DNA from 2 places in the Streptosporangium sp. NPDC000563 genome. Region 2 is predicted to be linked to the other one. Evidence: riboswitches for the same ligand, from Rfam matches in the RefSeq annotation. Region 2 holds a riboswitch; the other holds the start of a gene.

Region 1 (15,435 bases), on a different contig from region 2:
TCCTGGCCTCGTCGTTGACGATGAGGTCGACGTAGCGCTGACGGACCCGCGCCTCGGGGTCGGTGAGCCCGGCGTGCTTCTCCGGCATCGGGCGCAGGCACTTCGACGTGATCGCCCAGCGGTCGGCGAGGATGGACAGCTCGCCCCTGCGGGAGGTGATGACCTCGCCCTCGATGCCCACGTGGTCACCGAGGTCGACGTCGCGCTTCCACGCGGCGAGGGACTCCTCGCCCACCCTGTCCAGGGAGACCATGATCTGGAGATCGCCCGAGCCGTCGCGGATGGTGGCGAAGCAGAGCTTGCCTCCGGTCCTGGACAGCATCACGCGGCCGGTGACACCCACTTTGTCGCCCGTCGCGGTGTCAGCGGAGAGATCGGCGTATTTCTGGCGGATCTCGGCGTTGGTCGCGGTGCGCGGGAAGTTCACCGGATAGGGGTCGACGTCCTCGGAACGGAGGCGGTCGAGCTTCTCCCGGCGTACGCGCATCTGCTCGGGCAGATCCTCGGCGGGGGTGGTCACGTCATCGGTCACAGTTCCAAAGGGTACCGATGCGGCGAACCCCGTGAGTTCCCCCCGTCCGGCACCGGGAGGGACTCTCCCGGTGCCCCGGCGTCCTCAGGGCGTGTTGCGGTGGTAGATCAGGCGCAGGCCGATCAGCGTGAGCCAGGGCTCGTGCATGTCGATCGAGCGGGCCTCGCTCACCACGAGCGGCGCCGCGCCGCCGGTGGCGACCACGGTGACGTCGTCGGGGTCGTCGGCGAGCTCCGCCGCCATCCGCTCGACGATCCCGTCGACCTGGCCGGCGAAGCCGTAGATGATGCCGGCCTGAAGCGCCTCGACGGTGTTCTTCGCGATCACGGAGCGAGGACGGATCAGCTCCACCTTGTGGAGTTGCGCCCCCGCCGTGGCAAGCGCGTCCACCGAGATCTCGATGCCGGGGGCGGTCACCGCGCCGACGTACTCCCCCTTGGCGGAGACGGCGTCGAAGGAGGTCGCGGTGCCGAAGTCGACGATGACGCACGGCCCGCCGTACAGCTGGATCGCCGCCAGCGCGTTGACGATGCGGTCGCTGCCGACCTCCTTCGGGTTGTCCATCCGCACCGGCACCCCGGTGCGGACGCCCGGCTCGACGATCACCGCGTTCACGTCGCCGTAGTAGCGGCGGCACATCTCACGCATCTCGTTGAGCACCGAGGGGACGGTGGAGCAGATCACGATGCCGTTGACGTCGGCGCCCTTGAGCAGCGGCGACTGCCCGAGCAGCCCCTGGAGCACGACGGCGATCTCGTCAGCCGTGCGCCGGGCGTCCGTGGCGATCCGCCAGTGCTCGATGACGTCCTCACCCTCGAAGAGTCCGAGAACGGTGTGAGTGTTGCCGACGTCGATGGCAAGCAGCATCAATTCCCCCGAAGGTCCAAGGCGATGTCCAGCGCCGGCGCCGAATGCGTGAGCGCGCCCACGGCAAGGTAGTCAACACCCGTTTCCGCCACGGCACGAGCGACCTGGAGGGTCAGTCCCCCGCTGGACTCCAGCCGCGCCCTGCCGTCCACCAGCCGTACGGCCCGCGCCAGCTCCTCGACGGTGAAATTGTCCAACAGGATCTCCTCCGCTCCCTCGGCCAGCACCGGCTCGATCTGGTCGATCCGATCGACCTCGACCTCGATCGGCAGGCCGGGAAAGGCGTCACGGACCGCCCGGAACGCCTCGGCGACCCCACCCGAGGCCACCACGTGATTGTCCTTGATCAGCGCGGCGTCCGAAAGTGACATGCGGTGATTGGTTCCGCCGCCGCACCGGACGGCGTACTTCTCCAGGGCCCGCAGTCCCGGCAGCGTCTTGCGGCTGTCCCTGATCCTGGCCCCGGTCCCCTCGACGGCCCGGACCCAGTGGCCGGTCAGGGTCGCGATGCCGGACAGGTGGGTGAGCAGGTTGAGCGCGGTGCGCTCGGCGGTCAGCAGGTCCCTGGTGGGACCGGTGACGGTCATCAGCACGTCGCCGACGGCGACGCGCTCGCCGTCCTTGACCCTGCGCTCGGTCACCAGGCGGCCCTGGCTGAGGTGGGAGAACGCGCCCTCGGCCACGGCCAGCCCCGCGACCACGCCGTCGGCGCGGGCCACCACGTCGGCGGTGGCGGTCTGGTCGGCGGGGATGGTGGCGACACTGGTGACGTCGCCCCCCTCCTGCAGGTCCTCGGCCGCGGCGGCCTCCAGGACCGCGGTCACCGCCCTCGGGTCCAGGCCCGCCTCGATGAGGTCGTTCTCCACCTGGGGCGGCAGCGCGCTCGCGCGCCGCCCGTGCGGTGCGTATGTCATGGCCAGCCCCTCCGCTGTCAGGGTGATGTCGAGGTGGCCCAGCCACCGGTCGTCGTTCCGCTCGGGAAAGTCCTCACGCCAGTGTGACCCCCGGGTCTCCTCGCGTTCGCGGGCGGCCGCCACGAGCGCGGAGGCGACCGTCAGCAGGTTGGTGGTCTCCCAGGACTCGGTGCACGGCTCGACCACCACCGGGGTCCACCTGAGGTTCAGCAGGGCCCTGGCGACCTCTCCCAGGGACTCCTGGCCGCGCAGCACGCTCGCTCCCCGGCTCATGTGCCCCTGGATCCTGCTCCGGGCCCTGGGGTCGATCAGTCCGGTGGGCCGTTCATCGGCGACCGGCCCACCCGTCGCCGGCTCGCCCACGACCGCCCCACTCGCGGCCGGCTCGTCTTCGACCGGCCGCGTCACACTCCCGACGCTCCCGGCGCTCCCGGCGCTCCCGGCGCTCCCGGCGCTCCCGGCGAGGACGGTACGCGCCTCGTGGATGTCGGCGGCGATGCGCCCGGCGAAGACCAGACCTTCCAGCAGGGAGTTGGAGGCGAGCCGGTTGGCGCCGTGCACGCCGGTGCACGCGACCTCGCCGCACGCGTACAGGCCGGGCACGCTGGTACGGCCGCGCAGGTCGGCGCGGACACCGCCGCTGGCGTAGTGGGCGGCGGGCGCGACGGGGATCGGCTGGGTGACCGGGTCGATGCCGTGTTCCAGGCAGACCGCGTGGATCGTCGGGAAGCGGGTGCGCCACTTCTCCTCGCCGAAGTGGCGGGCGTCGAGATAGACGTGGTCGGCGCCGGTGGCGCGCATCCGCCGCATGATCGCCTTCGCCACGACGTCGCGGGGGGCGAGGTCCGCGAGCTCGTGGACGTCGCGCATGAACCGGGTGCCGTCCGCGTCGACCAGCACGGCCCCCTCGCCCCTCACCGCCTCGGAGATCAGCGGCTGCTGGCCGGTGGAGTGCTCGCCGAGCCAGAGGACGGTCGGGTGGAACTGGACGAACTCCAGGTCCCTGACGACGGCGCCCGCGCGCAGCGCGAGCGCCACTCCGTCGCCGGTGGAGACGAGGGGGTTGGTGGTGGCCGAGTAGACCTGTCCCATGCCTCCCGTGGCCAGCACCACGGCCCCAGCCGTGACCGCGCCCACCCCGTCGCGCTCACCCTCGCCCATGACGTGCAGGGTCACCCCCGCGGTGCGGCCCTCGGCGTCCTTGAGGAGGTCGAGGACGAGCGCGTGCTCGATCACCTCGATCCCCGACTCCCTCACGGCCTGGACGAGCGCCCTCTGCACCTCGGCCCCGGTGGCGTCGCCTCCCGCGTGCACGATGCGGTCGCGCCGGTGGCCGCCCTCCCTGGTGAGCTGGAGTGCCCCCGAGGCGTCGGTGTCGAACCGGGCGCCCATCGCGATCAGGCCGCGCAGCGCGTCGGGCCCCTCGGTCACCAGGGTCCGGACGGCCTCCTCGTCGCAGAGGCCCACTCCGGCGACGAGCGTGTCGGAGAGATGTTCCTCGGGGGTGTCCCGCGGGTCGAGCACGGCGGCGATGCCGCCCTGTGCCCAGCGGGTCGATCCCGAGGACAGGACGTCCTTGGTGACGACGAGGACCTTCGCCCCGGGGTCGAGGGCGGCGGACCGCAGTGCCAGGGTGAGGCCGGCGATGCCGGAGCCCACCACGACCACGTCCGCCCGTACCGTCCAGCCCGGAGCGGGAGCGGTCAACCTCTGGGGAATGGCCGGGATGCTCATAGCCGCCTCCTCGCGGGGCTCGTTAGAGGCCGTTCATTTCGTCAGTGTGACGATAACGCCCCCCGCGAATCGGCTGTTCCCCGGGGTAGGACATTTCGCCCGAATGCCGAAATCATGGCAGCTCGGGACCGTACACCCCGACGGAGGTCGAAACGGGAGCCCTCCTCCGCGACTCACGGGCCCCGCCGCCGAACGGCCGCGGATCAGCGAATGTCGAGCGTGACGTTGTCGATCAACCTGGTGGACCCCACCCTCGCGGCCACCGCGAGGATCGCCTCACCCGTGTGGTCGTCGCCGACCTCCGCGAAGGTCGCCGGGTCGACCAGGACGAGGTAGTCGACCGCGAGCGACGGCTCGGCCTCCAGGACGGCGAGGGCGGCCCGGCGGATCTCCGCGGGCGCGCGCCGCCCGGCTCCCACCCCAAGGGTGCGGGTCGCGCCGTCACCGCGGTCGAGAGCCTGCCCGGCCCCGGCCTCAAGGGCGCGGGACAGGGCGAGGGCCGCCACCCGATCGTCCCGCGACAGGTAACGGTTGCGGCTGGACAGCGCCAGACCGTCCGGCTCGCGGACCGTGGGCCCCCCGAGGATCGAGACCGGCAGGTTCAGGTCGGCGACCATCCTGCGGATCATCGCGAGCTGCTGGGCGTCCTTCTGCCCGAACACCGCCACGTCCGGCTGGACCAGGTTGAACAGCTTCAGCACCACGGTCAGCACGCCGTCGAGGTGGCCCGGCCTGAACTCCCCCTCGACGACCGAACCCATCTCGCCCGCGGACACGCCGACCTGCCTGTCCGGCAGGTACATGTCCTCGGCCGAAGGGGCGAACACCACGCCCACCCCCTCGGCCGCGCAGGCTTCGAGGTCGGCGTCGAACGTACGGGGATAGCGGGAGTAGTCCTCGGTGGGCCCGAACTGGAGCGGGTTCACGAAGATGCTCACCGCCACGTGCGCGGCCCTCTCGCGGGCCAGCCGGATGAGCGAGCGGTGTCCCTCGTGCAGCGCGCCCATCGTCGGTACGAGCGCCAGCGCGCTTCCCCCGGAAAAGGCGCCCGCGCCGATCCCCAGGGTCTCGCGGGCCTTGAGCAGCCCCGCACGGTCGTCCGCCACGATCATTGGAACCTCCCGGGGGTTCAGGTCCATTTGTTGCCGCCGAGGGCGTCCAGAAGGCGCTCGGCGGCCTCGGGCTTGAGCAACCCGGCCGCCAGCGCCCGGTCGGCGGTGAGTCTGGCCAGCGCCACGTAGGCGTCCGCCGCCTCGGGGGCGGCGAGGATGAGCGCGTCCACGTGTCTGCGGACGGTCCCCGCGTCGCCGCGCACCACCGGGCCGGTCAGCCCCGCGATGCCGAGCCGCAGCACGTTCTCCAGGGCCGCGCCGAGCAGCGGGCCGAGCATCCTGCCCGGCTGCTCCACGCCGATCCTCTCCAGCAGTTCCGAGGACTCCGCGACGAGCGTCACCATGTGGTTGGCCGCCCCCGCCAGGGCCGCGTGGTAGAGCGGCCGGTCCTCGTCGGCGATCCAGACCGGCTCGCCCTCCATCTCGATGACAAGGGCCTCGGCCACCGGGCGAAGCGCGTCGGGAGCGGTCACCCCGTACGAGATCCCGGTGAGGCGGCGCAGGTCGTCGTCGCGGCCGGTGAAGGTCATCACGGGGTGCAGTGCGAGCGGCAGCGCCCCGGCCTTGATCGCCGGGTTCAGCACGGCGAGGCCGTACGCGCCGCTGGTGTGCGCCACCAGCTTGCCGCGCAGGTCGGCGCCGGTCTCCACCAGGCCGGAGACCAGGTCCGGCAGTACGTCGTCGGGGACGGTGAGCAGGACGAGATCCGCGCCCGCCACCACGTCCTCGGGTCTCGCGGGGACGAGCCCGAGCCGCTCGACCGCCCGCTCCCTGGAGGCGTCGGAGACGCCGCTCGTCGCGACCACCCGGTGCCCCGCCCTGACGAGCGCGGCGCCGAGCGCCGAACCGACCTTGCCCGCTCCAACCACTCCGACGGCCAGCCGTGCCGGGCGATCGACTGCGTCCATGACGTCCCGTCCTTCGACCATGTGGGTTCCGTGCCCGATTGACCAGAGTAACGGGCCGTGCTGTCGCGACCGCGTCAAGACGCGTGTTCGGCAACGGAGGCGAGGTCTCCTCCCGGTATGCCCGGATCGGGCACACCGGGAGCGTACGTGACCCACGAAAGAGCCCGGAAACCCGGCCCATACGGTGATTCGGACGGCGACGCGCCGACGTGGCGTCGACAACGATCGTGCAAACCGATGACAGAATGCGGTCATGCACTCACTCGAAGCGTCGGCGCGCGTCGATCTCGTTCCCTCGCCCCGGCGGGTAGCGTCTGAGAGCGTGTGGCTCACCTGGCGTGCCGCGATGGAGCACGCCCTCTACGGCGAGAGCGGCTTCTATCTCCGGGAGCGTCCCTCCAGCCATTTCCGGACCTCGGTCGGCGCCTCCCCCGTCTTCGCCGAGGCCGTGCTGCGCGAGCTGGCCGCGATCGACGAGGCTCTGGGCGGCCCCGAGGTGCTCGACCTGGTCGACATCGGCGCCGGTGAGGGCAGGCTGGCGGCCGGTGTGCTCGCCGCGGCGCCGCCCGCGCTCCGGTCGAGACTGCGGGTCACCGCGGTCGACCTGGCGCCCCGGCCTTCGGCGCTGCCCGAGGAGATCGTCTGGGCGAAGGCCGCGCCGGACGGGATCCACGGGCTGGTGATCGCCAACGAGTGGCTCGACAACGTCCCCGTCGACATCGTGGAGCAGACGGCCGACGGCCCCCGGCTGGTCCTGGTCAACATCACGAACGGTGAGGAGCGGCTCGGTGACAGCCCCTCCGAGGCGGATCTCGCGTGGCTGGCCCGCTGGTGGCGGATGCGGGCCCCCGGCGAGCGTGCCGAGATCGGCAGGCCCCGCGACAGGGCGTGGGCCTCGGTGATCGTACGGCTGGCGCGCGGCCGGGCGATCGCGATCGACTACTCCCACGCGCTGGACGACCGGCCGCCGTACGGCACGCTCGCCGGATACCGGGACGGAGCGACGGTCGCGCCCGTGCCCGACGGGTCGTGCGACATCACCGCCCACGTGGCGCTCGACGCCTGCGCGGCCTCCGGCGAGAGCGCCGGAGCCGTCACGACGGCGCTGACCACGCAGCGCGAGGCGTTGCGCGCCCTGGGCGTCACCGGGAGCCGTCCGCCGGTCGAGCAGGCGGGAAACGACCCGCGCGGCTACCTGCGGGCCCTCACAAGGGCCTCCGAGGAGGCCGAGCTCATCGCCCCCGGCGGCCTCGGCGGCTTCGGCTGGCTCTCTCAGAGCCGCCACTGAGAGTGGCGAGCCCCCGGCGGAACGACCGATCGCTTCGCCGACACCGATGGGATGCGCCCCGGACCGGGCCGTCGGGCCGCGGGATGTCGCGGGATACGGTGCGGTCCGGGTTGTCGCGGTCCGGGTTGTCGCGGTCCGGGTCGTCGCCGGCCACCGTGTGCTCCGGACCGGTTCAGACCCGCACATCGAGGGCGGTGAGGCCCCGGATGACGTAGCCGGGACCCCAGGTGGGTTCGGTGACGAGTTCCATCTTCGGCGCCTTGCGCAGGAGGGCGCCGAAGGATTCGATCAGCTCCACCCTGGCCAGCGGCGCCCCGAGGCAGAAGTGGATGCCGGCGCCGAAGGAGATGTGCGGGTTGTCGGCCCGGCCCACGTCCAGGCGGGCGGGGTCGGCGAAGACCTCGGGATCGCGGTTGGCCGAGCCGAACAGCAGCGCCACCTCGGAGCCGCGCGGGATGTCGATCCCGCCCACCGAGACGTCCTCGAGCACCCAGCGTTCGAACATCTGCAGCGGGGTGTCCCAGCGCATCAGCTCCTCGATCGCCGTGGGCAGCAGGGTGTGGTCGGCGCGGAGCCGGTCGAGTTCCGCCTGGTTGCGGAAGAGCGACCACCAGCCGTTGCCGGTGACGTTCACGGTGGCCTCGTGTCCGGCGTTGAGCAGCAGCACGCAGGTGCCGACCAGTTCCTCCTCGGTGAGCCGGTCGCCCTCGTCGGCCACCAGGGCGAGCGCGCTGATCAGGTCGTCGCCGGGGTCGGCCCTTCGGGCGCGGGCCAGCTCGACGAGATAGGCGGAGAACTCCTCGGCCGCCCGTACGGCGGTGTGCTGGGCCTCGACCGACGGCTGGAGCTCGTACATGCCGCAGATGTCGGCCGACCAGGGGCGCAGCAGGTGCCGGTCGGACTCGGGGATGCCGAGCATCTCGGCGATCACGGTGACCGGGAGCGGCTCGGCGACCTCGGCGATCAGGTCGCCTCCGCCGCGCTCGACGAAGACGTCCACGAGCTCCTCGGCCATGCGGGCGATCTTGGGGCGGAGGGCCTGGACCATGCGGGGGGTGAACGCCTTCGAGACCAGCCGCCGGAGCCTGGTGTGCACCGGCGGCTCGACGTCGAGCATCCCTGCCCTGATCACCCGCCAGAACGGGTCCTGGAACTCGGGGTCGTCCGGCCTGCCGAACTCCTGGTGCGAGGCCATGTGCAGGTAGGACCGGCCGAGCCTGCGGTCTCGCAGCAGCGCGTTGACGTCGGCGTGCCTCACCACCAGCCATTGGCCGGTCGGCTCGAAGAAGCCGACCGGCCGCTCCCGCCTCAGCTCGTCGTAGACGTCGTAGGGATGGGCGACGAATTCCGGATTCCAGGGATCAAAGCGCACGTAATCATCGTAATCCTGGTCAGGAGTCGGGCCGCTTGTCCGAATTTCCCTTTTCGGATGATTCATCCACTCCGTCCGCGGGACCGGTCCGGCTCGCCGGAACCCCCTGGGCCACCGCGGTCACCGGAGCCTCAGGATCGGCCCGGTGCGCAAGGTCCACCGAGTCCTTCGGGGCCGTGCCGTCCGTGCCGTCCACCGAGTCCGTACGACCCGACTGGTCCTCGGCACCGTAGCGAGAACGCAGCTCGACCGGCTTGCGCCTGCCCGCCTTGCCGCGCATCCGGATGTTCAGCAGCTCCACCAGCAGCGAGAACGCCATCGCGAAGTAGATGTAGCCCTTGGGGATGTGCTGCTCGAACCCCTCGGCGATGAGCACGACGCCGATCAGCACCAGGAAGGACAGGGCGAGCATCTTGATGCTCGGGTGCCGGTCCACGAAGCGGCTGATCGGCCCGGAGGCGATCAGCATCACGATGACCGAGACGATGACGGCCGCGATCATGACGCCCAGCTCGTCGACCATGCCGACCGCGGTGATCACCGAGTCGAGCGAGAAGACGACGTCGAGGATCATGATCTGGATGATCACCGAGGTGAAGGACGCCGCCACCTTGCCCTCGGAGTGGTGGGAGTCCCCCTCCAGGCTGCTGTGCATCTCGTGGACGCTCTTGCCCAGCAGGAACAGGCCTCCGAGTATCAGGATCAGGTCGCGCCCCGATATCCCCTGCCCGAAGACCTCGAACATCGGCGTCGTGAGCCTCACCACCCACGACAGCGCGAACAACAGGAGGAGACGGCTGAGCAGGGCGACGGAAATACCGATCTTGCGTGCCCTGTCACGCTGCGCGGGCGGGAGCTTGCCCACCAGGATCGAGATGAAGATGATGTTGTCGATCCCCAGGACGATCTCCAGGGCGACAAGGGTGAAAAAACCTATCCATATCTCGGGGTTGGTCACCCAATCCATGGCCTTCTCCTTCTTCGGCCGATTTCTTCGGCCAACGCTCGAACGCGCGATCATCCAGCCGGCTTGACCTTCTTCGGCTGACTCCAGGACGACCGGGAAAGGCCCCGAGTTCCTTCCTTTCATCACAACTCGCCGTCAATTCGCCGGACGCTCCCAGGCGCCGGCTCCTGCCCCGGATACCAGGACGCTCACCTTTCGGACTTGCGGGCCACCGCGGGACGTCGGTTATAGTGCCTCCGTAGGTCATGAGTGCCAGTGACAAGCCCCGGCTCGCTGGCCGGCAACCCTCGCGTCCGCGGCGGGGTGCCCCGGGTGAGGACCTGGTCCGGCACGAGGTATGCCGGGCAAGCGCGGGCTCCAGGCACCTGTGCCATGGGTTGGGGTCCGATGACCTCGAAGGAGCCATGGCGTGTCCACCCTCACGATCAGCACCCCCGCCACCCCCGCCGTCCCCGAGACCCGCGCGTCCGGTGACCGGCCGATCCCGGCCGTGCTCGGCTCGGACCTGGAGGTCCCGGTCAGGGGCGGCAGGCTCGTCCGCTACGCCAACCTCGACTACGCCGCGAGCGCCCCCTGTCTGGAGCCGGTGAGCGCCGCCGTCGCCGCCGCGCTCCCGGCCTACTCCAGCGTCCACCGCGGCGCCGGGTACGCGTCCCAGCTGACCACGGCCCGCTACGAGCAGGCCAGACACACGGTGCGGGCCTTCGTCGGCGCCCGCCCCGACGACTCGGTGATCTTCACCCGCAACACCACGGACGCGACCAACCTGCTGGCCCGCAGCCTGCCCGAGGGCACCACCACCGTGGTCTTCGACACCGAGCACCACGCCTCGCTGCTGCCCTGGGAGCGGGTCGTGCGGCTCGCGGCCCCCGCCTTCCCCGGTGAGGCCGTCCGCGCCGTCGACGACGCCCTCGCCTCGATCGACGGCCCCAAGCTGCTCGTCGTGACCGCCGCCTCCAACGTCACCGGGGAGCTGTGGCCGATCGCCGCGCTCGCCCACATCGCCCACCGCCACGGTGCCCGCGTCCTCGTCGACGCCGCGCAGCTCGTCCCGCACCGCCGCCTCAACCTGACGGCCCTCGACCTGGACTACGTGGTCTTCTCCGGCCACAAGCTCTACGCGCCGTTCGGCACGGGCGCGCTGATCGGCCGTTCCGACTGGCTCGCCGACGCCGAGCCGTACCTGCGGGGCGGCGGGGCGGTGAAGGCCGTGAACGACGACGACACCGAGTGGCACGACGACCCCGAGGCGCGGCACGAGGCCGGAACCCCGAACGTGCTGGGCGCCATCGCGCTCGCCGCGGCCTGCGACGCGCTGTCCGCCACCGGCTGGACCCCGCTGGTCCGCGAGGAGGAGCACCTCCTCCGGCGCCTGAGGGCGGGCCTCGCAGGTGTCCCCGGCGTCCACGAGCTGTCCCTGTGGGGCCCGGACCACCCGCGCGTCGGCATCGTCTCCTTCGTGGTGGACGGCTTCACCGCCCGCGAGGTCGCCGAGGCCCTGTCCGGCGACTACGGCATCGGGGTCCGCGACGGCAAGTTCTGCGCCCACCCCTTCGTACGGCACCTGCTGGGCGCCAAGGACGGCGGCTGCGACGACGTCACCGCCTCCGCCGTCCGCGCCTCCATCGGCATCGGGACCACCTCCGAGCACGTCGACCGACTGATCGGCGCCCTGCGGGATCTTGCCTCGCGCGGCTGACGTGACAGCATGGCCCTATGACTGAAGGCGCGCGCCGTGAGCTGAGCGTGGGGATGGGGGCTGGAGCCGAGGCCGTACGGGGGGCGGACGGCAAGGACCTCGCGACCGAGGACATGGTCCTCAACATCGGGCCGCAGCACCCGTCCACGCACGGTGTGCTGCGGCTGCGGCTCACGCTGGACGGGGAGCGGATCGGCTCCGCCGAGCCGATCGTGGGCTACATGCACCGGGGCGCCGAGAAGCTCTTCGAGGTGCGCGACTACCGGCAGATCATCGTGCTGGCGAACCGGCACGACTGGCTGTCCGCGTTCGCCAACGAGCTGGGCGTCGTGCTCGCGGTGGAGCGGATGCTCGGCATGGAGGTGCCGGCGAGGGCGGTCTGGACGCGCACGCTGATGGCCGAGCTCAACCGGGTGCTCAGCCACCTGATGTTCCTCGGCTCCTACCCGCTGGAGCTCGGCGCGATCACCCCGGTCTTCTACGCGTTCCGGGAGCGCGAGACCCTCCAGGCCGTGATGGAGGAGATCTCCGGCGGGCGCATGCACTACATGTTCAACCGGGTCGGCGGCCTCAAGGAGGAGATCCCCGCGGGGTGGACGGGCCGGGTCGCCCAGGCCGTGGCCGACGTGCGGCGGCGACTGCCCGACATCGAGAACCTCATCGCCGACAACGAGATCTTCCTCGCCCGCACGCGCGGGGTGGGCGTCCTCGACCGCGAGACGATCATGCAGTACGGGGTGAGCGGCCCGATCGCCCGCGCCTCCGGCGTCGACCTCGACCTGCGCAGGGACGAGCCGTACCTCGCCTACGGCGAGTTGCCGGTGAAGGTCGTCACCCGGTCGGCGGGAGACTGCCACGCCCGGTTCGAGGTGCTGCTCGAACAGGTGAAGGTCTCCCTCGACCTGGCCGACGCCTGCGTGGAGCGGCTCGTCGACCTGCCCCCGGGGCCGGTCAACCAGCGCCTGCCCAAGGTGTTGAAGGTGCCCGAGGGCCACACCTACGCCTGGACGGAGAGCCCGCTGGGCCTCAACGGCTACTACCTGGTCTCGCGCGGGGAGAAGACGCCGTGGCGGATGAAGCTCCGCTCGGCCTCCTTCAACAACGTCCAGGTGCTGCGCGAGATGCTCCCCGGCCACCTGGTCTCGGACATGGTCGCCATTCTGGGCTCGATGTTCTTCGTCGTCGGCGACATCGACAAGTAAGGCACGGTTGTAACCGCATGATCGAATCCGGCGGAGACCAGGAGGGGGCGCCCCCCGTACCCTCCACACCTCCTCCCGCTCCTCCCGCGCCCTCCGCCTCGAAATCCCGGGAAACCCCCGGAACGCCGAAAACCTCCGGGCCATCCGGAACGCCAGGGACGCCAGGAACCTCTGGGACTTCGGAAACCACCGAGAGCCGCCCCGGAACCACCGCGACCTCGGATTCCGTACCGGCCGAGCTGCCTCCCGCCACGGACGGGCCGCGGCGGGACCGCTACGTCGACTGGCTGCGCGCGCTCAGCCTGATCGTCGTGGTCGTCTGGCACTGGGCGTTCACGATCCTGCAGTGGGGGCCCGACGGCCCCTCGCCGACGAGCCCGCTGGGCTTCACCTCGGGGCTGTGGATCCTCACGTGGCTGCTGCAGGTGCTGCCGCTCTTCTTCTACGTGGGCGGATACGTGCACCTCCTGTCGTGGAACCGGGCCTGCGAGCGCGGGGTCGGCATCGGCACCTTCGTGTGGCGGCGCATCCGGAGTCTCGCGATCCCCGCGCTCGCGCTCGCCGGGACCTGGATCGTGTTCGGTGCGATCGTGACGTGGGCGTTCGGGATCGAGTGGATGGGCCGCGTGGTCCTGCTCGTCATCAGCCCGCTCTGGTTCATCGGCGTCTACCTCGTGCTGATCGCCCTGCTGCCGATCGCGCTCTGGCTGCACCGGCGCTACGACGTGCTCGCCCTGATCTGGCTGGCGGGGGCGGCGCTCGTCGTCGACGTGCTGCGGCTGCGCTACGGGTACGAGGCCGTGGGCTGGCTCAACATGATCATCGTCTGGGGACTCGCCCACCAGGCCGGATTCTTCTACGACCGGGTGGTGGCGCTTCCCCGCCGCTTCGACGTCGCCATCCTGTGGACCGGGCTGTTCGCCCTCTTCGGCCTGGTCTACTCGGGCATCTACCCCGGGTCGATGGTGGGCGTTCCCGGCGACAAGCTGTCCAACATGGCGCCGCCCACCTTCGTCATCGTGGCCCTGCTGATCTTCCAGATCGGCCTGGTGGAGGTGCTGAGGCCGTCCATGGAACGCCTGCTCGTACGGCCCAGGTGGCAGCGCGTGAACGAGACGGTGAACCGGTTCGCGCTCCCGCTGTTCCTGTTCCACACGACCGGCATGGCGATCTGGGTGGCGCTCACCTGGTGGCTGGTGGGCAGCGGACCCGGCGAGAGGGTACGGCTGGACCTGTTCTGGTGGCTGGAGCGTCCCCTCGCCATCGCCGGAGCGCTGATCTGCACGCTTCCGGTCATCATGCTCTTCGGACGCCAGTGGACGGCGAGGCGCCGCTAGCGCGGTGTCTCAGCGCGGGGTCTCAGCGCTCGTCGCCCGCGGAGTCCTTGGGAACCCGGCAGCAGTGCTCCAGGTACAGGGCCGCGCAGACCAGCAGCACGCACGCCAGCAGCGACCCGCCGGTGATGAAGAAGTCCCTGCGGGGGACCTCCTGCTCCAGCATCTCCACCGTGTGGACGGTGAACCCGGCGAAGATCCCGCCGAAGACCGCGCCACCGAACGCGGAGGCCTTGGCGAGGGCGGCCAGACGGGCCACGGCGAGGGGCTCGACCGGCTCGGTGTCGGGCTTGCGCTCGATCCTGGCCTTCGTCATCCACCCGGTGTAGAACTCGCCGATCGCGAGCAGCAGCACCGTCGGGATCGCCGTCCACGGCACGGTCGGCAGGGACGAGTAGAGCGGCCTGAGCAGCGCCCAGGTGAGGATCGCGAACACGATGAGAAGCCCGACGAGAACGCCGGGGCGGGTCGGCCTCACGCGGGCCCCCGCAGGATCAGGTCGGGACGCGGCCGTACGTAACCCTGGTCGAGACCGGCGAGCAGGTCGGCCACCCGGCGCCCGGACAGGACCGCCCCGGGATCGGCCCGCACCCAGGGGACCAGCACGAACGCGCGCTCGTGCGCTCTGGGGTGCGGCAGGGTGAGGTCGGGATCGTCCATCACGACGTCCCCCACGGTGATCAGGTCGATGTCCAGCGTGCGCGCTCCCCAGCGCTCCACCCGGACCCTGCCGAAGGTGTTCTCCACACTGTGAGCACGATCGAGGAGCGCCCGAGGTTCCAGCGCGCTCTCGGCGATCACCACCGCGTTGAGATAGGCGCCCTGCTCGGGACCGCCGACCGGGTCGGTCTCGTAGACCGGCGACACCGCGACGAACGTGAGATCCGGCTTCTCGAAGAGGGCGTCGAGCGCGCCCCTCAGGGTCTCGAACCGGTCGCCCAGGTTGCCGCCGAGCGCCAGGACCACCCTCATGCCCGGCCCCGGGTGATCGTCACGATCACGTCGTCGAACGGCAGCGGGATCGGCGCGGCGGGTTTGTGCACGCTCACCTCCGCCACCTGGACGAGCTCGCGGGCGAGACAGACGTCGGCGAGGCGCTGGGCGAGGGTCTCGATCAGGTCGACCGGCTCGCCCCGCACGACCTCCGCGAGGTCCTCGGCGAGCTCGCCGTAGTGGACGGTCCTGGTCAGATCGTCCCCGGCCGCCGCCGGCGCCGTGTCGAGGAAGAGGGTGACGTCGACGACGAACTCCTGGCCGAGCTCCCGCTCCGCGGCCAGCACGCCGTGCCGGCCGCGCACCCGCAGCCCCTTCAGGCTGATCCGGTCGGCCGCGCCCGGCGGCAGGCCGTGCGCCGCGTCCCCGTACGCGCCGGGGGCCGGACCTTCCAGCGGGTCTCGAAGCGAACCCTCGGCCGGGCCGCCGACCGGCTCGTCGGCCGGATCCCCGATCAGGTCGCTGACGGCGTCGTCGATCCGCAGGGGCGTCTCGGGGGACGAGGGGGTCTCG
Region 2 (15,435 bases):
GAGTGTGCCGGCCGCGACGCCACCGGGCACGGTGGGGCTCTGTGCCCGCCAGCGTCCTTCATGGTGGTCGACCTTGAGGTTCGCGCCGAGGAAGGTGACCACCCCGGCCCTGGCGAGGGCGCGCATCTCCTCCAGCCGGGATCCCGGCGGACCGCTCGCGACGTAGCTGAAGAAGCCGCCGAACCACGGGTCGGAGATGCCCAGCTCGGCGAGGACACCGTAGACGGAGAGCAGTCCGAGGATCATGGCGTGGTCGGCGCTGTGCGCGGGGTCGGAGCGCCGTTCCAGGTCGACGGCGAGATAGCCGTGCATCCACTTCTGCAGGCCCGCGTGGTCGCCGAACCGGATGCCGTCCAGCGGCCGGTCGAGCCGGTCGAAGTCGAGCCGGTCCGGGTGCCGGGGCACGGCCTGGCGGATCAGCTTGCGCATCCCGAGGCTGCGCCACTCCTCGGCCGCGAAGCCCTCCTCGAACTCCTCCCAGCCCAGCTTGACCCGCTTGGGGTGGGCGGTGATGAGCTCGTGGTAGTACGCGAAGGCCAGCTCCTTGGCGACGAGCGGCCACACGTCCCTGCGGAAGTCCCACGGCCCCTCGCCCAGCGCCTCGCGGGTGAGGAAGCGCGGCACCGGCGGGCGGGCGCCCTTGAAGGGGTAACCGGTCTTGGAGTGGTACGGCACCCCGCGCCGCGAACCCACGTGCAGGAGGGGCTCCCGCCCGCTGGGCAGGTAGACGAGCTCCCCGTCGTACTCGCGGACGAACCGGCCGCCCCGGCCCGAGGTGAGCAGCACCATCAGGTCGACGAAGGCGAGCCCCATCCCCCGTACGATCACCGGCTCCCTCGCGGGGACGCCGTCCAGGTCGAGGTCCGCCGCGTAGCCGGTGGGCAGGTAGCGCAGCCCCGTACGTGTGGCGAGGCGGGCCAGCGTGCCCTCCTCGCTCGTCGGGGTCACGTCGCCGTGTCCCTGGGCGAGGATCACCGCGTCGACCTCGATCGTCCCGCCGTTCTCCAGCCTCACCGCCTGGCCGCCGGGGACGTCGGCGAGGTCGACGGCGCGGGTGGCGTGCACGTGCACCCGGACGCCCCGCGGCGCGGTCGCCACCGCGTGGCGGAAGACGTGGGAGAGGTAGCCGCTCTGCGCGGGGCGGGTGGCGAACCTGCCGGGGTCTCCGCCGAGCCATTCGGCCAGCGTGGGTCCCGGGCGGATCGGTCCCTCGCACCGCACCGACTCGTCGGTGAAGAGGGTCACGTCGGCCGCGGTGGAGTTCATCCAGAGCAGGTCCGGCTGGTCGCGCCGCCAGACGCGCCCGCCGCCCGGCGGGTGGGGGTCGATCACGTGGACGTCCAGCGACGGCCAGCCGAGCAGGTCGGCGGCGTTGGCGCAGATCCGCTCCACAAGGCAGGTGCCCGTCGGTCCCGCGCCGACGACCGCGATCGAGGCGCTCATACGGCGGCTCTGCGGTGCGGCTCGTCCCAGTCGGCGTACAGCGGCTCGACCGGGACACGCCAGGTGTCGGTCTCGCCGCGGAAGGGGGAGATGACGGTGAAGTCGGTGTTCTCGCGGAAGGCGGGGTGGGCGTACAGGTCCCTGGCGTAGGCCCACAGGTTGGTGAAGGCGGTCAGCGGGCGCTCGCTGATCCTGGCCGCCGGGTTGTCGCTCAGGTCGAAGCGGAGCAGGGTCGGCCAGAGCCGTACGTCCGCCTCGGTGATCCCCGAGCCGAACAGGTACCTGCGGTCGGCCAGCCGGTCGTCCAGATCGTCCAGGAAGGCGATCACCTCTGCGCGCGCCTCGGTGTACGCGGTCTCGGTGGTGGCCGACGCCACGCGGCCCGCCGCCGTGTTGACGATCTCGTAGATCCTCGTGTTGAGCTCGTCGATCTCCGGCCTGAGCTCCTCGGGGTAGAGGTCGGCCTCTGGGTCGCCGCCGAACCGGGTGGCGAGGTCGATCGTGATGTCGGGGAAGTTGTTGCTGACGATGCGGCCGCTCGTCCTGTCCCACAGGACCGGTACGGAGACGTGCCCGTCGAAGCCGGGCTCGGTCGCCTCGTACGCCTGCCGCAGGGTGGTGAAGCCGTTGACCGGGTCGGCCCCGCGCCGCTCGCGGAAGGCCCACCCGCGCCCGTCGCGCTCGTCGTCGACGTAGGAGAGCGAGACCACGTCCTGGAGTCCCCTGAGGGAGCGCACGATGGCGGCGCGCTGAGCGTACGGACAGACGGCCGCGACGTAGAGGTGGTAGCGCCCCGGCTCGGCGGGGAAGGCGGTTGTGCCGATCCGCCCCTGGAAGGGGTAGCGCAGGCCGGACCTGCCACCCGGCCGGTAGTGGCCGTGGGTGTCGAGGTCGACGGGGCTCGCGTGGTTCAGTGTGCTGCTCTTCGGCATCTGGCGCTCCCGGACATGTCGTGGTGACCCCGGTGAAGGGGTCCGCGCTTGCGGCACGCCCACCGTGCCGCCTGGTCTCCCCCGGGGGCACCCCGCCGCGGTGCGAGGGTTGCCGGTCAGTCAGCCGGGGCTTCGCACTGACACTCTTAACCTATTTAGAAGGTAGGAAATACATAGATCTCTGTCAAGCCTTAATGTCGGGGAATGTCCTATGAGAGCGTGAACGTGGTCTACCGCAAGTACGACGGGTCACTGCACTGGCACCACCGCGGCCTGCTGCTCGGCGAGGACGAGCACGGGGTGTGGACGGGCTGCGTGGCCGACTCCAGCGGCCACAAGGGCGACGGCCCCGCGGTCGCCTGGCCGCATCCGTTCGTGATGCTCTTCCCCCGCGACGCCTGGTGGACGGCCGCGTTCAACACGGCACCGCACAAGCACGAGATCTACTGCGACATCTCCACGGTGCCGCGGTGGAGCGACGGTCAGGTCACCATGATCGACCTCGACCTCGACGTGATCAGGGTCCGCGGGAACCTGCTGAAGGGCCGCCGGAGCCGGGTCTTCCTGGACGACGAGGACGAGTTCGAGGAGCACCGGATCAGGTACGCCTACCCGCCCGACGTGGTCGAGAGCGCCCGCGCCTCGGCCGCCTGGCTGATGGAGGCGGTCACCACCCGCACCGCCCCCTTCGGGGACGCGCCACACTGGCTCACCCTGGTCAGCTGAGCGCGTCCCCTCCGGCCACCTCAGCGGGCGCGGTCGCGGAACAACCTGCCGGACAGCAGCGCCGAGACCAGCAGGAAACCGCCGCACCAGGCCAGCGCCTTCCACGGGTCGCTCCCCACGGGCCTGTCGAGCAGCAGGCCGCGCACGGACTCGATGATCGGCGTGGCCGGCTGGTTCTCCGCGAACCCGTGCAGCCACGTGGGCATGGTGTGGACCGGGACGAAGGCGCTGCTCGGGTAGGGCAGGAACATCACCGCGAAGGTGAAGCCGCCCGCGGCCTCCGGCGTCCTGGCCAGCAGGCCGACCACGGCGGAGACCGCGGAGACGGCCAGGACGAACACCACCAGGATGCCCGCCGCCGCGGCCCAGCCCGCCAGGTCCGCGTCCGCCCGGAAGCCGAGCAGGAAGGCGACGACGAACACGATGACGAGCGAGGTGAGGTTGCGCACGGTACTGGCGGCCACGTGCCCGCCCAGGAACGCCCCTCCGCCGACGTCCATCGACCTGAACCTGTCGACGATCCCCCGGCTCATGTCCTGGCTGACGGCGACCGCGGTCAGGGAGGCGCCGTAGGAGGCGCACATGACGAGGACGCCGGGGACGGCGTAGGTGACGTAGTCGGTGCCGGTCTGGATCGCGCCGCCGAACAGGTAGACGAACATCAGCATGATCATGACGGGCAACAGGAACGAGGTGATCAGCGCGTCGAGGTTGCGCAGCGACAGGCGGACGGCGCGGCCGGTCATGACCGGCCAGGCGACGAGCTCAGACACCGGCCCTCCTCCCCTCGCACCCGACGACGGGGCAGGACACTCGCCGCTCCTCGCTTGTCGAGACGTCCGTCGCCGTGAGGTCAGACACCGGCCCGCTCCCTGTCCGTCGGATTGTCCGTCAGGTTGTCCGTCAGGGCGAGGAACGCGTCGTCGAGCGTGGCGCCTCGCACGGTGAACCTCTCGACCGCGGAACGCCCGGGATCCACCTCGTCCAGCAGGGCGCGGATCTGCGCGGCGCTCCCGTCGGTGGCCGCCTCGACGGTGAGCCTGGCGGGATCGGCGTGCACGGCCCGCGCCCCGAGCAGGCGCGTCACCTCGGCGAACGAGCCGGCGTCGGCCAGGACGAGGTTCAGCCGCCAGGCGGCGACCCTCGCCTTGAGCTCGTCGGCGGTGCCCTCCGCCACCACCCGTCCGCCGTCGAGCAGCGCGATCCTGCCGGCGAGGCTGTCGGCCTCCTCCAGGTACTGGGTGGTGAGGAAGACCGTCGTCCCCGAGTCGGCGAGGCGGGTGATCACCTCCCACATCGCCTGCCTGCTCCGCACGTCGAGCCCGGTCGTCGGCTCGTCGAGAAAGATCACCGATGGTGCGCCGACGAGCCCGGCGGCCAGGTCCAGGCGCCGCCACATACCACCCGAGTACGTACCGACCCGCCGCTTTCCCGCCTCGACCAGGTCGAACCGCTCCAGGAGCTCGGCCGCCCTGCGGCGGGCCCCCGCGCGTGACAGGCCGGACAGGCGGCCCATCATCCGGAGATTCTCCTCGCCGGTCAGCAGTTCGTCGACCGCCGCGTGCTGGCCGGTCAGGCTGATGGCGCGGCGCACCCGGCGGCGGTCGCGGACGACGTCGAACCCGGCGACCGTGGCCCGTCCCCCGTCCGGCCCGACCAGCGTCGCCAGGGTGCGTACGGTCGTCGTCTTGCCCGCCCCGTTGGAACCGAGCAGGGCGTACACGCTCCCCCTGGCGACGCGCAGGTCGACGCCCTTCAGGACGGCGACCCTGCCGTAGGACTTGGTGAGGCCGACCGCCTCTATCGCTGCTTCCACTACCCCTCCTGTGTATGGCGTACGCTCTACTGTTTATGGCATACACGATATTGCGTAAGGTATACACTCGCAGAAAAGGACGGTCAAGCCCGGGAGCGCGATGGAAGTGCCGGAGAGCGTGGAGATCGCCTGGGGCCTGCGCGAGCGGCCCGGCAAGGGCCCCAAACGCAGCCTGAGCCTGGAGCACATCGTGGAGGCCGCCCTGCGGGTGGGCTCCGCGGAAGGGCTCGCCGCGGTCTCGATGAGCAAGATCGCCGCCGAGCTCGACGTCTCCACGATGGCGCTCTACCGCTACGTCTCGTCCAAGGGCGACCTGCTCATGCTCATCACGGACGCGGTGCTCGGCCCGCCTCCCCCGCTCCCCGAGCCGGGCGACGACTGGCGTCAGGGCGTCCACCGATGGGGCGCCGCCATGCGCGTCGCCCTGCAGCGGCACCCCTGGTCATTGCGCATCCCCATCACCGGGCCGGGGATCATGCCCAACCACGTCGCCTGGCTGGAGGCCGGGCTGCGCTGCCTGCGCGGCACCGGACTGGACGCGGACACGAAGCTCGCGGCGCTGTTGCTGGTCAACGGCTTCGTCAGGACCGAGGTGGCGCTCCTCGCCGACCTCCAGGACGCCCACCGCACCTCCCAGGTCACCGACGAGGAGGCGCTGTCCGGCTACGGCAGGTCACTCGCCAGGCTCACCGACGCCCAGCGCTTCCCCGAGATCCACGAGCTTCTCGAAGCCCGGGTCTTCGACAAGCCTGGCGGCGAGGACGACGAGTTCGCCTTCGGCATGGAACGCATCCTCGACGGCCTCACGGTGCTCGTCGCCCAAAAACCGCCCACCTGATCTCCGGCGCCCCTCACACCGACAGAAGCTGACCCCTCCTACTTCCGTGTCATGCCTTCGCATTAGTCAGTGTCGGTGGTCGTCCCCAAGGCGTACCGCAGATAGAAGTCTGGTTTGGCGAGGAAGCGTCGCCAGTGATCGACCAGTTGGAGCTTTTCCCACTCTGCGGCGCGGGTGCCGTAGTCGCCGAGCTCGATGATCTGCGCGCCTGGAAGGCTGGCGAGAATCGGCGAGTGGGTAGCGCAGATGATCTGCCCGCCTTCGTCTGCGACGCGAGCCATGAGACCGACCAAGCGCACGCATGAGTGAAACGAGAGGGCCGCTTCGGGTTCGTCCATGAGGTAGAGCCCTGGCCCGCTCACCATGCGTTCCAGGACGGTGAAGAATCCTTCCCCGTGGGATTGCTCGGTGAGGTCTTCCTCCCAGAACCCGTATCGGCCGGAGACGTTCTGTCCGAGGTTGAAGAGGGTTTCGGCACGGAGGAAGAATGCTCGGCGCTTGGTGCGGGGGCCACGTAGAAGACGGAGGCCGGTCGTCGTGAGTTCGGCGTCCATGACTTCCCCGAGGGGTGTGGGAGGTCCTGTGCTGGCGTATCGGGTGCCTGCCTTGCCGCCTGCGGAATTGATGCCGCAGACGTCGGCGATCGCTTCCATGAGGGTGGACTTCCCTGAGCCGTTCTCTCCGATCAGGAATGTCACGGGGGCAGTGAGACTCAGGCCGTGTTCGGAGAGGTGGCGGATGGGCGGCAAGGCAGCGGTCCACCCTGTAGGAAGGTGGTGGGTGCTCAGTCGGGTAAGTAGCACGCGCTACCGCCTTCCTGCGGGTTGGATCAGCCGGGCGGCGTGGGCGCGCACGAGGGCGGCGAGGGTTGGATAGTCGCCGCTTCGGCCGGCGCGGTCGAGAATGTGGGCGGCGGCCGACAGTTGCGCCAGGCGGCCGGTGGGGGTGTCAAGGAGGTCGGCGAACAGGTCGTGAACGTGGGCGGCGGTGTCGGGAACCAAGAGGCTGTGCAGGTAGAGCGTGGCTGCCCCGTAGCCGGCGGGGGCGTTGCCCCAATACTCCCAGTCGAGTATCCACAGGCGGGGGTATGTCAGGTTGGCCCAATGCAGATCGGTGTGTTCGGTCCGCGTGGTCGGGGGTGAGGGTAAGGCGAGCGGTCGGCGGTAGAAGGCTTCGACTCGCTGGGGTAGCGCGGACGGGTCGTGATCCCCTCGGTCGGTGGGATATACGGCGAGCGCTTCCATCGCGGTGCGAAGATCGCTCCACCAGGCGGCGGGCACGATGGGGGGCGCGGTGAGTTCGGGAGTGGCCGAACATGGTGGGTCTGGTACGTAGGTGAGCAGTTCGGCGTACATGGACACCGGCGGCTCGTCCCAGTCCACGCGGGCGATCACTGCGGGTTTGGGGACGTCGGTGATCGCTGAGGCGTCCTGATTGCCGGTCCATGCCTCGCCGTGCGCCCAATCGCGATGTTCGCCGGTCGCGCGCAGCCAGAGTGTGTCCGTGTCTGTGAGGGCAGGCGATCCGATGGTGCGGTCATGCCAGCCGAACACCGTTTCCCCGGCCGGAGAGACACCGAGTCTTTGTGCGCCCTCGGCGAGGATGCGGCGCAGGAACGCGCGCTGGCCGGATCCGGGGGCGCGGTGTTGGCTGCTCACGTTCGGTTCCTCTCCATGTCCCTACTTCGTGGGGCGGCACTTGTTGGGGTTGCAGCTCATCACAGGGTTACAGTTTCGATCCTTCGGCGCACATGGCCCGCATGAGTAGTTCGGCGCGCAGTTGCTGGACGGGCGGCAGTTGCTTTGAGGTCTACATGAGGGGCTACAGTCTGGGCTGCACGGGTCGGGGTTGCATGGCTTGCGCTGGCCGAATTCCCTCTGTAGCTCGTCGGTGATCTGCGCGAACGCCTCACTGGTGAGGATCTTCGCGAGAGACGCCTCTTGAACGTTGCCCGCCGGGAGCCAGCGCGAGAACACGCACGGCCAGACTTCGCCGGTGGGCGAGATCGCGATCTGTCGATCTCCGCAGTTGCCGCAGAGTTGCGCAACGCTGGGGCCGTCTCGCCGGGCACCGCGTCCGACTTCCCGGAGGTCGTCGTAGCCGATTTCGGAAACGCCAAGGCGTTCCAGTACGGCGATGCCCTGCTGTGTGCGTTGGCCGTCGTTGATACCGATCACTCCCGCGCGAAGCGGGATGCCGAGGTCCTGTGCGCGGGCGATGTTCTTTGTTGTGACCTTGAGCGTGGGCCGCTTGGTGACCGCCTCGTGCTCCTCGGCCTGGTCCGAGTAGTAGGAGGTGGCGAGTCGAACGCCAGGCAGTTGGAAGGTCTCCCACATGGCGGGAGTGACGTGAACGAGGTTGGTGTAGATCTCCACCTCCATGCCTGTGCTGAGGGCGTGACGAACGAGGTCCGACAGGCCGGGGTACAAGGTCGGCTCACCGCCGATGAATTGCCCCATTGTCGCGCCCGCCTCGCGTGTCTGTGTGATGACACGTCGCCAGTCGGCAAGGGTCATGGTGCCGTGGGTTCCGTCTGTTCCCGATGAGGCGTAGCAGTGAGCACAGGCAAGCTGACACATGCCGGTGACCTCCCACCACGCGAAACGGAGCAGGTTTGATCTCGTCAAGATGCCTCCTGCTTGAGCGTTGAAGGCAAGCTCTATGCCTGCCCTTCCGCGACACACCGGCACGGAAACCTAACCAACGCCCAGAGCGTAGGTTCCGACAGGAGGGAATCCCTAGTAACTGGTCAGCCAGACTTGTTCTGCTAGAACGGTTCCAGTTGTAGCGCGCGAGACACTAGAGACGCTTAATGGCTGAGGTTACGGGGTCGGGAGTCAGGCCGGCCTTGGCGAGGAAGTCTGTGGCGAGGGCGGGGCGATACGGCATCTGTTTGAGCCGGCCCTTGGTCGGGTCGGTCATGCTCAAGGTCACGGCGAAGAAGATCCCACTCTTTCCCTGCTCCTTTCACTTAAGATCCATTTGTCCCTATGTGTCACACCAGCCTGGCGGAGAGGGAGTCGGGACGCACCTAGTCCAGCGGTGCCGCCTGGCGTTGGGACGGCCACGGTTCCTATGACCATGCGCTCCTCCGCGCCAAGGAGTGGGCCGTGGAGAGCGAGCCAGCGGAGCGCCGCGACTCGCCGATCGCGGAGGCGTGCGCGGCAGGTGCGCGGGGGTCCTGCTCGACCTCAACCGGGGGCGTCGCCGTAGGGCGGCGGCTCGGGGGTAGCGGTCGTGCTACATCAACGCTGGGTGCGGCGTTGGTGGAGGTCCACAGCCGTGTCGAGGATGCCGTCGATGTCGGCGGCGATGCCGGGGTTCGTGTTGTTCAGGTACCGCACGATCGCCGCGCCCGCCGACGACACGGCTGCGGGAGGTACGGAGACCGTTTGGAAGAGTCGCGGCACTCCGTATATCTGGCGGAGGATCTCCTCCACGACGAACTCGTTGACCGGTCGCCCTTCGCCGCGGTGTCTGGCAGCGACCGCGTCGCTGAACGCCGCGAGGTCCTCGATCTCGCACCGATCACCCAGTCGCGGCGCGAGGAGCACCGCGGCCACCGAGATGAGGAAATCGTTGAAGGCGATTCTGTCGCTCGGTGATAGGGCTTCGTCGAGTGCCTTCGCCCTACGGTCCTTGAGGACGAGGCAGCGGATCTGGTCGCGAAATCGTGGTTCTACCCGCATTCCGGCGCCCCCTATTCGACGTGGGTGAAACTCATGAGGACGGCAAGCACGGCGTCCTCGAACGCCTCATGCTGGCCGACCTCGTCGGAACGGAAGAGCCCGTGCGGCCGCACTACGGCGAAGGCGCACCAAAGCCCCAGGTGGTGGTCCACATGGCCGACATGGAGCGTCCCCCCACCGTTGTCGAGGACGACGTGGACGGTCTCCTCGCCGGGGCGCACTTCGGGCTGCGGCCGGAGCGAGAACCGGTGGCGTTCGAGGGATTGCCGAAGTGCCATGCTGACTTCCGGTATCGCCATATGCACTCCCCTTTCTTCGAGGTTCGGTTCGGATCACTTCGTCTGGCGATGGAGTCTGGCGGCGCGGAGGCGGAGGTTCCCCGGACCGACGGCCTCGCAGTATCGGCGCGCCACGCTCGCGAGCTCGGCCTTGCGTGGCAGCAGCGCGATGAAGCCGGTGAAGACGCGCTCTCGTTCCGCGTCGTCGAGGGCCGCCCACTCGCCGTACGGCCCGCCGCAGGCGTCGACGAAGACGTCGAGGCACTGGGCCAACGCGAGTTCCTCCCTACCGTCCCAGTCGGCCAGCCATCGTTGTCGCTGTACCTCGGTGGCGAGACCGGCGATGGTGACGTCGGCCGCGGGCGCCGGACGCGCCGGTTCCGGCTCCTCACCGCTCTCGTCCCCGGACCCTCGGGACACGTCGATCCCGAGGCGGATGCGTTGCTCCAGTCCGGTCAGCCGTTCCTGTGCCGCCCCGTTGCCCCGGCGCGCGGCGAGGGTGTACCAGTACAACGCCTGGTCCCGGTCCTTGTACTGCTCTTCGTAGAGCTGTCCGAGGTGAAGCGGGGCGACCGGGTCGCCAGCCTCAGCGGCTTTCGCGTACCACTGCGTCGCTTCCGAAAGCGCCGCACCGTCGACAGGGCCTGGCTCGATACCCTGCATCCTCGCCTGGACCAGGCCCTCGGCGATCTGCCCGAGCCGGTTCATCGAGGGGGTGTGTCCGGCCGCGGCCGCGGCGCGATACATCGCGGTGATCACAGGCAGTCGCTCGACGCCCTCCTTGGTCTCCCTGCGGTACGCCTCACGGTAGACGGTGTCCGGGTCGGCACCGGGTTCGGGCGGTGCTTCGGGGGTGTTGTTACGGGCGAACACCCAGTTGGCGGCGTAATCTTCGATGCGGCGGCGTGGCTCGGGGCAGCCATTCCCGACGAGCCGGTCGGCGACCACGCCGAAGATGTGATCGAACGTGAGACCGGCCGGTCCGCCGCGGATCCCCTCGTACACGGTGTCCACGAGGGTCTTGGTGAAGTACGTCTGCGCGTTGGGGACGTCCTCCTTCTCGTGCCAGGAGAACTCGAACGCGCTGCTGCTCATCAGCAGGTACGCGCCGGCCACCGGGGGCAGGCGGTCGGCGGAGAGGCGGCCGTACTCTTCCGCGGCGAGCCCCGCGTGGCAGCAGTCGAGCACTGCGATCTTGACCGCGGCCCGGCTGGCGCGGAACGCGTCCCGCACGGCCTCGAACGGCAGCCCCGTGGCGGCCGCGAAGTTCGCATCGGCCCTTGTGTCGCCCACGGTGAGGCACAGCCGCTCGCGATGATCGTAGATGCCGTGCCCGACGTAGTAGAAGAACGCGACATCCGTGGCCGCGATGAACGCCTCGATGAGCTCGACATGGATCCTGCCGAGCGTGGGGCGGTTGGCGAACCGCACGACGGACTCTTCAGGCCACGGGCCGCACACCGGGTCCAGGAGCAGGTCCCGCATCCGATTGAAGCTGCGTTCGACGGCAGGCACCTGATCGACGGCAGGGACCTGATCGAAGTCCGTGTAGTCCCAGGTGCCCATGAGGACCGCACGCGACCGAGAGTAGTCCCGGCCTGCCAGGTCAGTCATCGCGGAGCAGGCGGTCAGTGATCTCAAGGACCTTCTGGGGGTCATCGAGGTTCTCGCCGGTGACGGTCACGGACCGGTCTCCCCGGGTCGCCGTCACAGTCACGGACGACCGCCGGGACCTGATGAACACCGGCAGCGTCCGGATCGCGACAGCGAGCACCGCCGAAGAGGGCACGAGCAACTGCAGCACCTCGGTGACACCAAGCTTGCCGTCATCCGGGCCGGAGCGCCTTCGGGTGACGATCACATCCGGGATGGTACTGAGACGGCGGAACAACGGACCGACATCGGCCGGCTCGGAGACCGTCAGGACGACTTCGAACGGTGCCTCGGCAGCGTCCACGGGGGTTTCGGGCTCCTGTGGGGAGATCGGTTCAGGCATCGGGGCTTCCAGATCGCTGGTCCACTCAGTCCATATGCCAGCGTTCCACGCAGGCATTCGTCCCGTGAGCATCTTCAGCCGGTCGGCCGGGCATGACGTCCATCGCCGCCTTGGTGCTACACGATGACATCGATCAGGCCAACGACCGGGCTCACGGAAATGTCAGGAGGCCGATCACGGCCATTATGCGACGGTCATCGCCCCGATCCCGCGCTTCCGCCCTCGTGCGTCGCCGCACCACGGTGGACGTGGTCCGCGGTCACGTCCTCGATCAACCGCTCACACACGCTGCGGAGCAGAGAATCCGCTCAGCTTTCTACCCGCCGGTTTCGGTTGTAGTAGATCGCGACGTCCTCTGGGGCGTGCAGGCGCATATCCTCGCCGTCGGCGCTCACCATGTAGACCCACCCGGGCGGGGCGGAATCGGGTTTCGTGAGTTTGAAGGGGCCTTGTCCGTTTATCGCCCACACCGTGCTGCCGAGGCCCACGGTGTGACCGTCTTTCGTGCGATAGCTTGAGGTCATATGGAAGTCGTACCATTGTTCCTGTTGCCCCGCCGCCCTTTCGCGGAACTCTGAGAGGAAAGATGAGGGGCTGTCAGAGTGAGGACGAGAGGGAGAGGGCATCGGGGCGGAAGCGCGGAGAGCCCACCGAGAGCAGGATCTGTGGGTGGAATCTCGCTCGACGGTGTCGAGGGCGAGACGGAAGTCATCGCCGGTCCACCCGGATGGTCGAGGTTTTCCTATGTCGAAGGCATACTCTCTGGTAATTGCGTTTCCACTCTTCTCCCGGTCCGTTTTAATATGCCGGACTGCCTCGACGATGCTCTTCTCGGGAATTCCGGCGAGGTAATACTTCCTAATGATATAGAACTTTCCTGTGGGGATGTTTCCTTCGTCGGGAAGACAGGTCTCGCTGTCGAGGTTTGTCGGGACGAGGTCCATGCCGGGAGTCGCGGGGTCACTCCCAGCAGGATGACGCGGATGAGATCTTCCACCCGGGCGGTGGCTTGGGCTTCGGTGACGTTCGGCCCATCATTCATTGATGACTCCTTCTTGCAGCCACCGAGCCAGCCGGTCATCGCCAGTGCGGTGAGAGCCGCGAATGCCTAGAGGCCTTCAATGGTGAGGGTTATATGGCCTGGCCTCGGCGTGGGCTGGCAGCTGGTCATCGCGGTGCCACCTGGGGTGCATGAGGTATCCCGATGGCGGTGGCTTGACCGCCGAGCAGCGATTATGCCGCGAGCAGGTGAGGATGCAAGCAGCCGACCGGTTCACCAAAGGCGCGGCCGCGGCTGGTCTACCGGCTCCGGACTCACCGGGGACGCAAGGGCGAACGCCGGGGGTTCTCCGAGGCCGACTACGCCGCCCTGTTCGACGCCGCTCACCAGCAGCTCGGCGGACCGCTCGTGGTGGTGTGGGACAACCTCAACGCTCACACCTCCGCCCAGATGCGACGCCTGATCACCGCCCGCCCGTGGCTGACGGTGTTCTACCTGCCTGCCTACGCCCCCGAGCTCAACCCGGTCGAGGGCGTGTGGGCGCATATGAAGAAGAGCCTGGCCAACCTCGCCATGCGCACCGTCGATCAGCTGATCACTCTGGCGAAGAACCAGCTCAAACGGATGCAGTATCGCCTCGCCCTCGTCATAGGCTTCCTCGCCAAGACCGGCCTGGACTTCCGCCCCCCGCAACCTCAGCCATTAAGCGTCTCTAGGCAACGAAAAAGGCCCTCCCGAATGAGAGAGCCTTGATCGAGATTGGAGCCGCTTGCAAGGTACCGCCGTGTGGACTGTCAGGACAGATCGTTGAACTCACCGTCTTTTGTCCTAGCCCCGAAACAGTTAACCTCGTAGCTTTTTCGGAGTGAACTCACCTTGCTGCATGCCAATGATAAACGCTTGCCATTCGTCTGGAGTAAAGGCAAGTACCGGGCCATGCGGGTCTTTGGAGTCGCGGACAACGAACAGTTCCGTCTCGCCCGTCTTATGGTCGGACAGGGTCGTGTCACCTGGGATTACCGCCACTTCGACACAGCTAGCCCCGCCGTCGCCGCTGGCGGAAGATTTCACCCATCGAGCCGATGAGAGGTCCATCTCGGGGGCACCTCCTACTTCGTGCTAAGAAATTTCGTTCACCACTCGCGCAAGCAAGGCTCGTGAATCATCTGGGCTGAGCGCTCGGGCACGAAGGTGATCGAAAAGACTGACGTAGGTGTCAACGTCTGGCGCTTGCTCCAGGTAGAGAGAGCCTCGCCGGTACTCAACGTACACGACGCTTGGATCACCGGCGAAAGCCAGCAGGTGATAGGCCCCGTGCATGGCTGGATGAGCCCCAGCGCTGAAGGGAAGCACCTGAAGCGTGATGTTGTTGAGCCGCGATGCCTGGGTGAGCCTATCGAGTTGTTCGCGCATGGTCTCAACTCCTCCCACCATCCTACGCAAAGCCCCTTCTCCGATCACAGTCCATAGCTCCGGCGCATCGCTTGCCAAAAGTCGTTCCTGGCGCTTGAGGCGAACCGCGACCCGCCGGTCGATCTCCTCGTCGGACGGCACGATCAGTTCGGCTTGGAAGAGCGCCCGCATGTAATCCTCGGTTTGCAGCAGCCCGTCAATCTGCTCATTTTCCCAGGTGCAGATCTTGGATGCTTCTTCCTCCAGTCCCACGTAGACCTCGAACCACTGGGGGATGGCTCCGCTGTATGCCTGCCACCATCCCCGTCGGCGGGCGTCACGGGCCAGCGTCATAAGTACCTCGCGTCGTGGCTCCTCGACACCGTAAAGAGTCAGCATCATCGCCACGTCTGCGGGACGTGCGGCGGCTGAGGCATTTTCGATCTTCGTGATGGTGCTCGGTGCCACGCCAACATACGCGGCGACTTCGTCTCGACTTTTGCCGGATTTGCGGCGTAGTTCTCTTAATTCAGCGGCGAGCCGTCTACGGCGAATGGTCGGACTCGTCCTGCTCGTCACCCTTGCCTCCATGTATGACGATATACATTCCCAGGGAACATCGAGTTTCGGAACAGTTCCGCCGGAACGGTTTACAACGCGTTGTGCCGAGGGCACGATCAGGTTAGCGAGTCATCCGGAACGCGGGGGTGACTGCGTCAGTTTCCCCTGCTCAAAAAAGCGACCCGTCAAGCCGCTGTGGACGTGCTTGACGGGTCTTGATCGCACATCTGGAGGTGCACGATCCATGGGTAACTCTATGACCGCTCGGAGTACGGCACGAAATCACCTGGAGCAGCGGTACATCCACCTCGTCCGCATGGCGTGGGATCTCCGCTGCCTGGGCCTGGGGGCAAGGCTGGAGGTCCCGCAGCAGATCGAGCCGTACCTGCTCGTGCTGGGCGCGAAGCGAGAGCTGCGCGTGGTCATCCTCACGGAGAGGGGCTGGGTCTTTCGCTGGGGTCGCGGCAAGGCCGGGCGGGTCGACGTCCTCAACGAGAAGGCGGCGCAGATCATCCTTCTTAAGGCGGCCCTGTGAGCCGGGAGGGCGTCTACAGCGCGGTGGAGGCGATGTTCCGGCGCTGGGACGGGCTGTGCATCGTGGGCAGTCGCAACTTCGCGGGCGAGAGGCAGTCGGCGGGGCGGGCTCGTGCGTGGGTGAGGGACCTGCTGAGCGCTCATCGCGTCTGGGGGGATGTCCTGGACACCGTGACGCTGCTCGTCAGCGAGGTCGTCACGAACAGCATCCTGCACAGCGACTCGGGCAG

The links. A riboswitch is a leader RNA that binds a small molecule or an ion and turns the genes downstream of it on or off. The one in region 2 is predicted to bind S-adenosylmethionine.
Region 1: another riboswitch for S-adenosylmethionine. It lies ahead of ABT352_RS01110 (aminotransferase class V-fold PLP-dependent enzyme); the one in region 2 lies ahead of ABT352_RS11380 (glutathione S-transferase C-terminal domain-containing protein).

Annotation. Positions count from the first base shown of each region.
Region 1 is NZ_JBEPDA010000001.1:219,954-235,388, forward strand. It holds gene lysX (bifunctional lysylphosphatidylglycerol synthetase/lysine--tRNA ligase LysX) at 1-532, opposite strand, end outside; gene ABT352_RS01075 (type III pantothenate kinase) at 617-1,399, opposite strand; gene ABT352_RS01080 (L-aspartate oxidase) at 1,399-4,047, opposite strand; gene panC (pantoate--beta-alanine ligase) at 4,251-5,054, opposite strand; gene ABT352_RS01090 (Rossmann-like and DUF2520 domain-containing protein) at 5,177-6,067, opposite strand; gene ABT352_RS01095 (SAM-dependent methyltransferase) at 6,321-7,355, shown strand; gene ABT352_RS01100 (cytochrome P450) at 7,528-8,727, opposite strand; gene ABT352_RS01105 (TerC family protein) at 8,747-9,694, opposite strand; SAM riboswitch class IV at 9,936-10,051, shown strand; gene ABT352_RS01110 (aminotransferase class V-fold PLP-dependent enzyme) at 10,104-11,393, shown strand; gene ABT352_RS01115 (NADH-quinone oxidoreductase subunit D) at 11,411-12,595, shown strand; gene ABT352_RS01120 (acyltransferase family protein) at 12,613-13,932, shown strand; gene ABT352_RS01125 (DUF3180 domain-containing protein) at 13,955-14,407, opposite strand; gene folK (2-amino-4-hydroxy-6-hydroxymethyldihydropteridine diphosphokinase) at 14,404-14,901, opposite strand; gene folB (dihydroneopterin aldolase) at 14,898-15,272, opposite strand.
Region 2 is NZ_JBEPDA010000003.1:144,070-159,504, forward strand. It holds gene ABT352_RS11375 (FAD/NAD(P)-binding protein) at 1-1,443, opposite strand, end outside; gene ABT352_RS11380 (glutathione S-transferase C-terminal domain-containing protein) at 1,440-2,375, opposite strand; SAM riboswitch class IV at 2,415-2,527, opposite strand; gene ABT352_RS11385 (DUF402 domain-containing protein) at 2,580-3,101, shown strand; gene ABT352_RS11390 (ABC transporter permease) at 3,122-3,874, opposite strand; gene ABT352_RS11395 (ATP-binding cassette domain-containing protein) at 3,955-4,917, opposite strand; gene ABT352_RS11400 (TetR/AcrR family transcriptional regulator) at 5,018-5,755, shown strand; gene ABT352_RS11405 (AAA family ATPase) at 5,818-6,558, opposite strand; gene ABT352_RS11410 (aminoglycoside phosphotransferase) at 6,562-7,413, opposite strand; gene ABT352_RS11415 (radical SAM/SPASM domain-containing protein) at 7,435-8,334, opposite strand; gene ABT352_RS11420 (hypothetical protein) at 9,001-9,318, opposite strand; gene ABT352_RS11425 (hypothetical protein) at 9,456-9,743, opposite strand; gene ABT352_RS11430 (caspase, EACC1-associated type) at 9,777-11,381, opposite strand; gene ABT352_RS11435 (effector-associated constant component EACC1) at 11,329-11,775, opposite strand; gene ABT352_RS11440 (hypothetical protein) at 12,027-12,662, opposite strand; gene ABT352_RS11445 (transposase) at 13,013-13,471, shown strand; gene ABT352_RS11450 (DUF397 domain-containing protein) at 13,562-13,813, opposite strand; gene ABT352_RS11455 (Scr1 family TA system antitoxin-like transcriptional regulator) at 13,838-14,689, opposite strand; gene ABT352_RS11460 (hypothetical protein) at 14,916-15,206, shown strand; gene ABT352_RS11465 (ATP-binding protein) at 15,203-15,435, shown strand, end outside.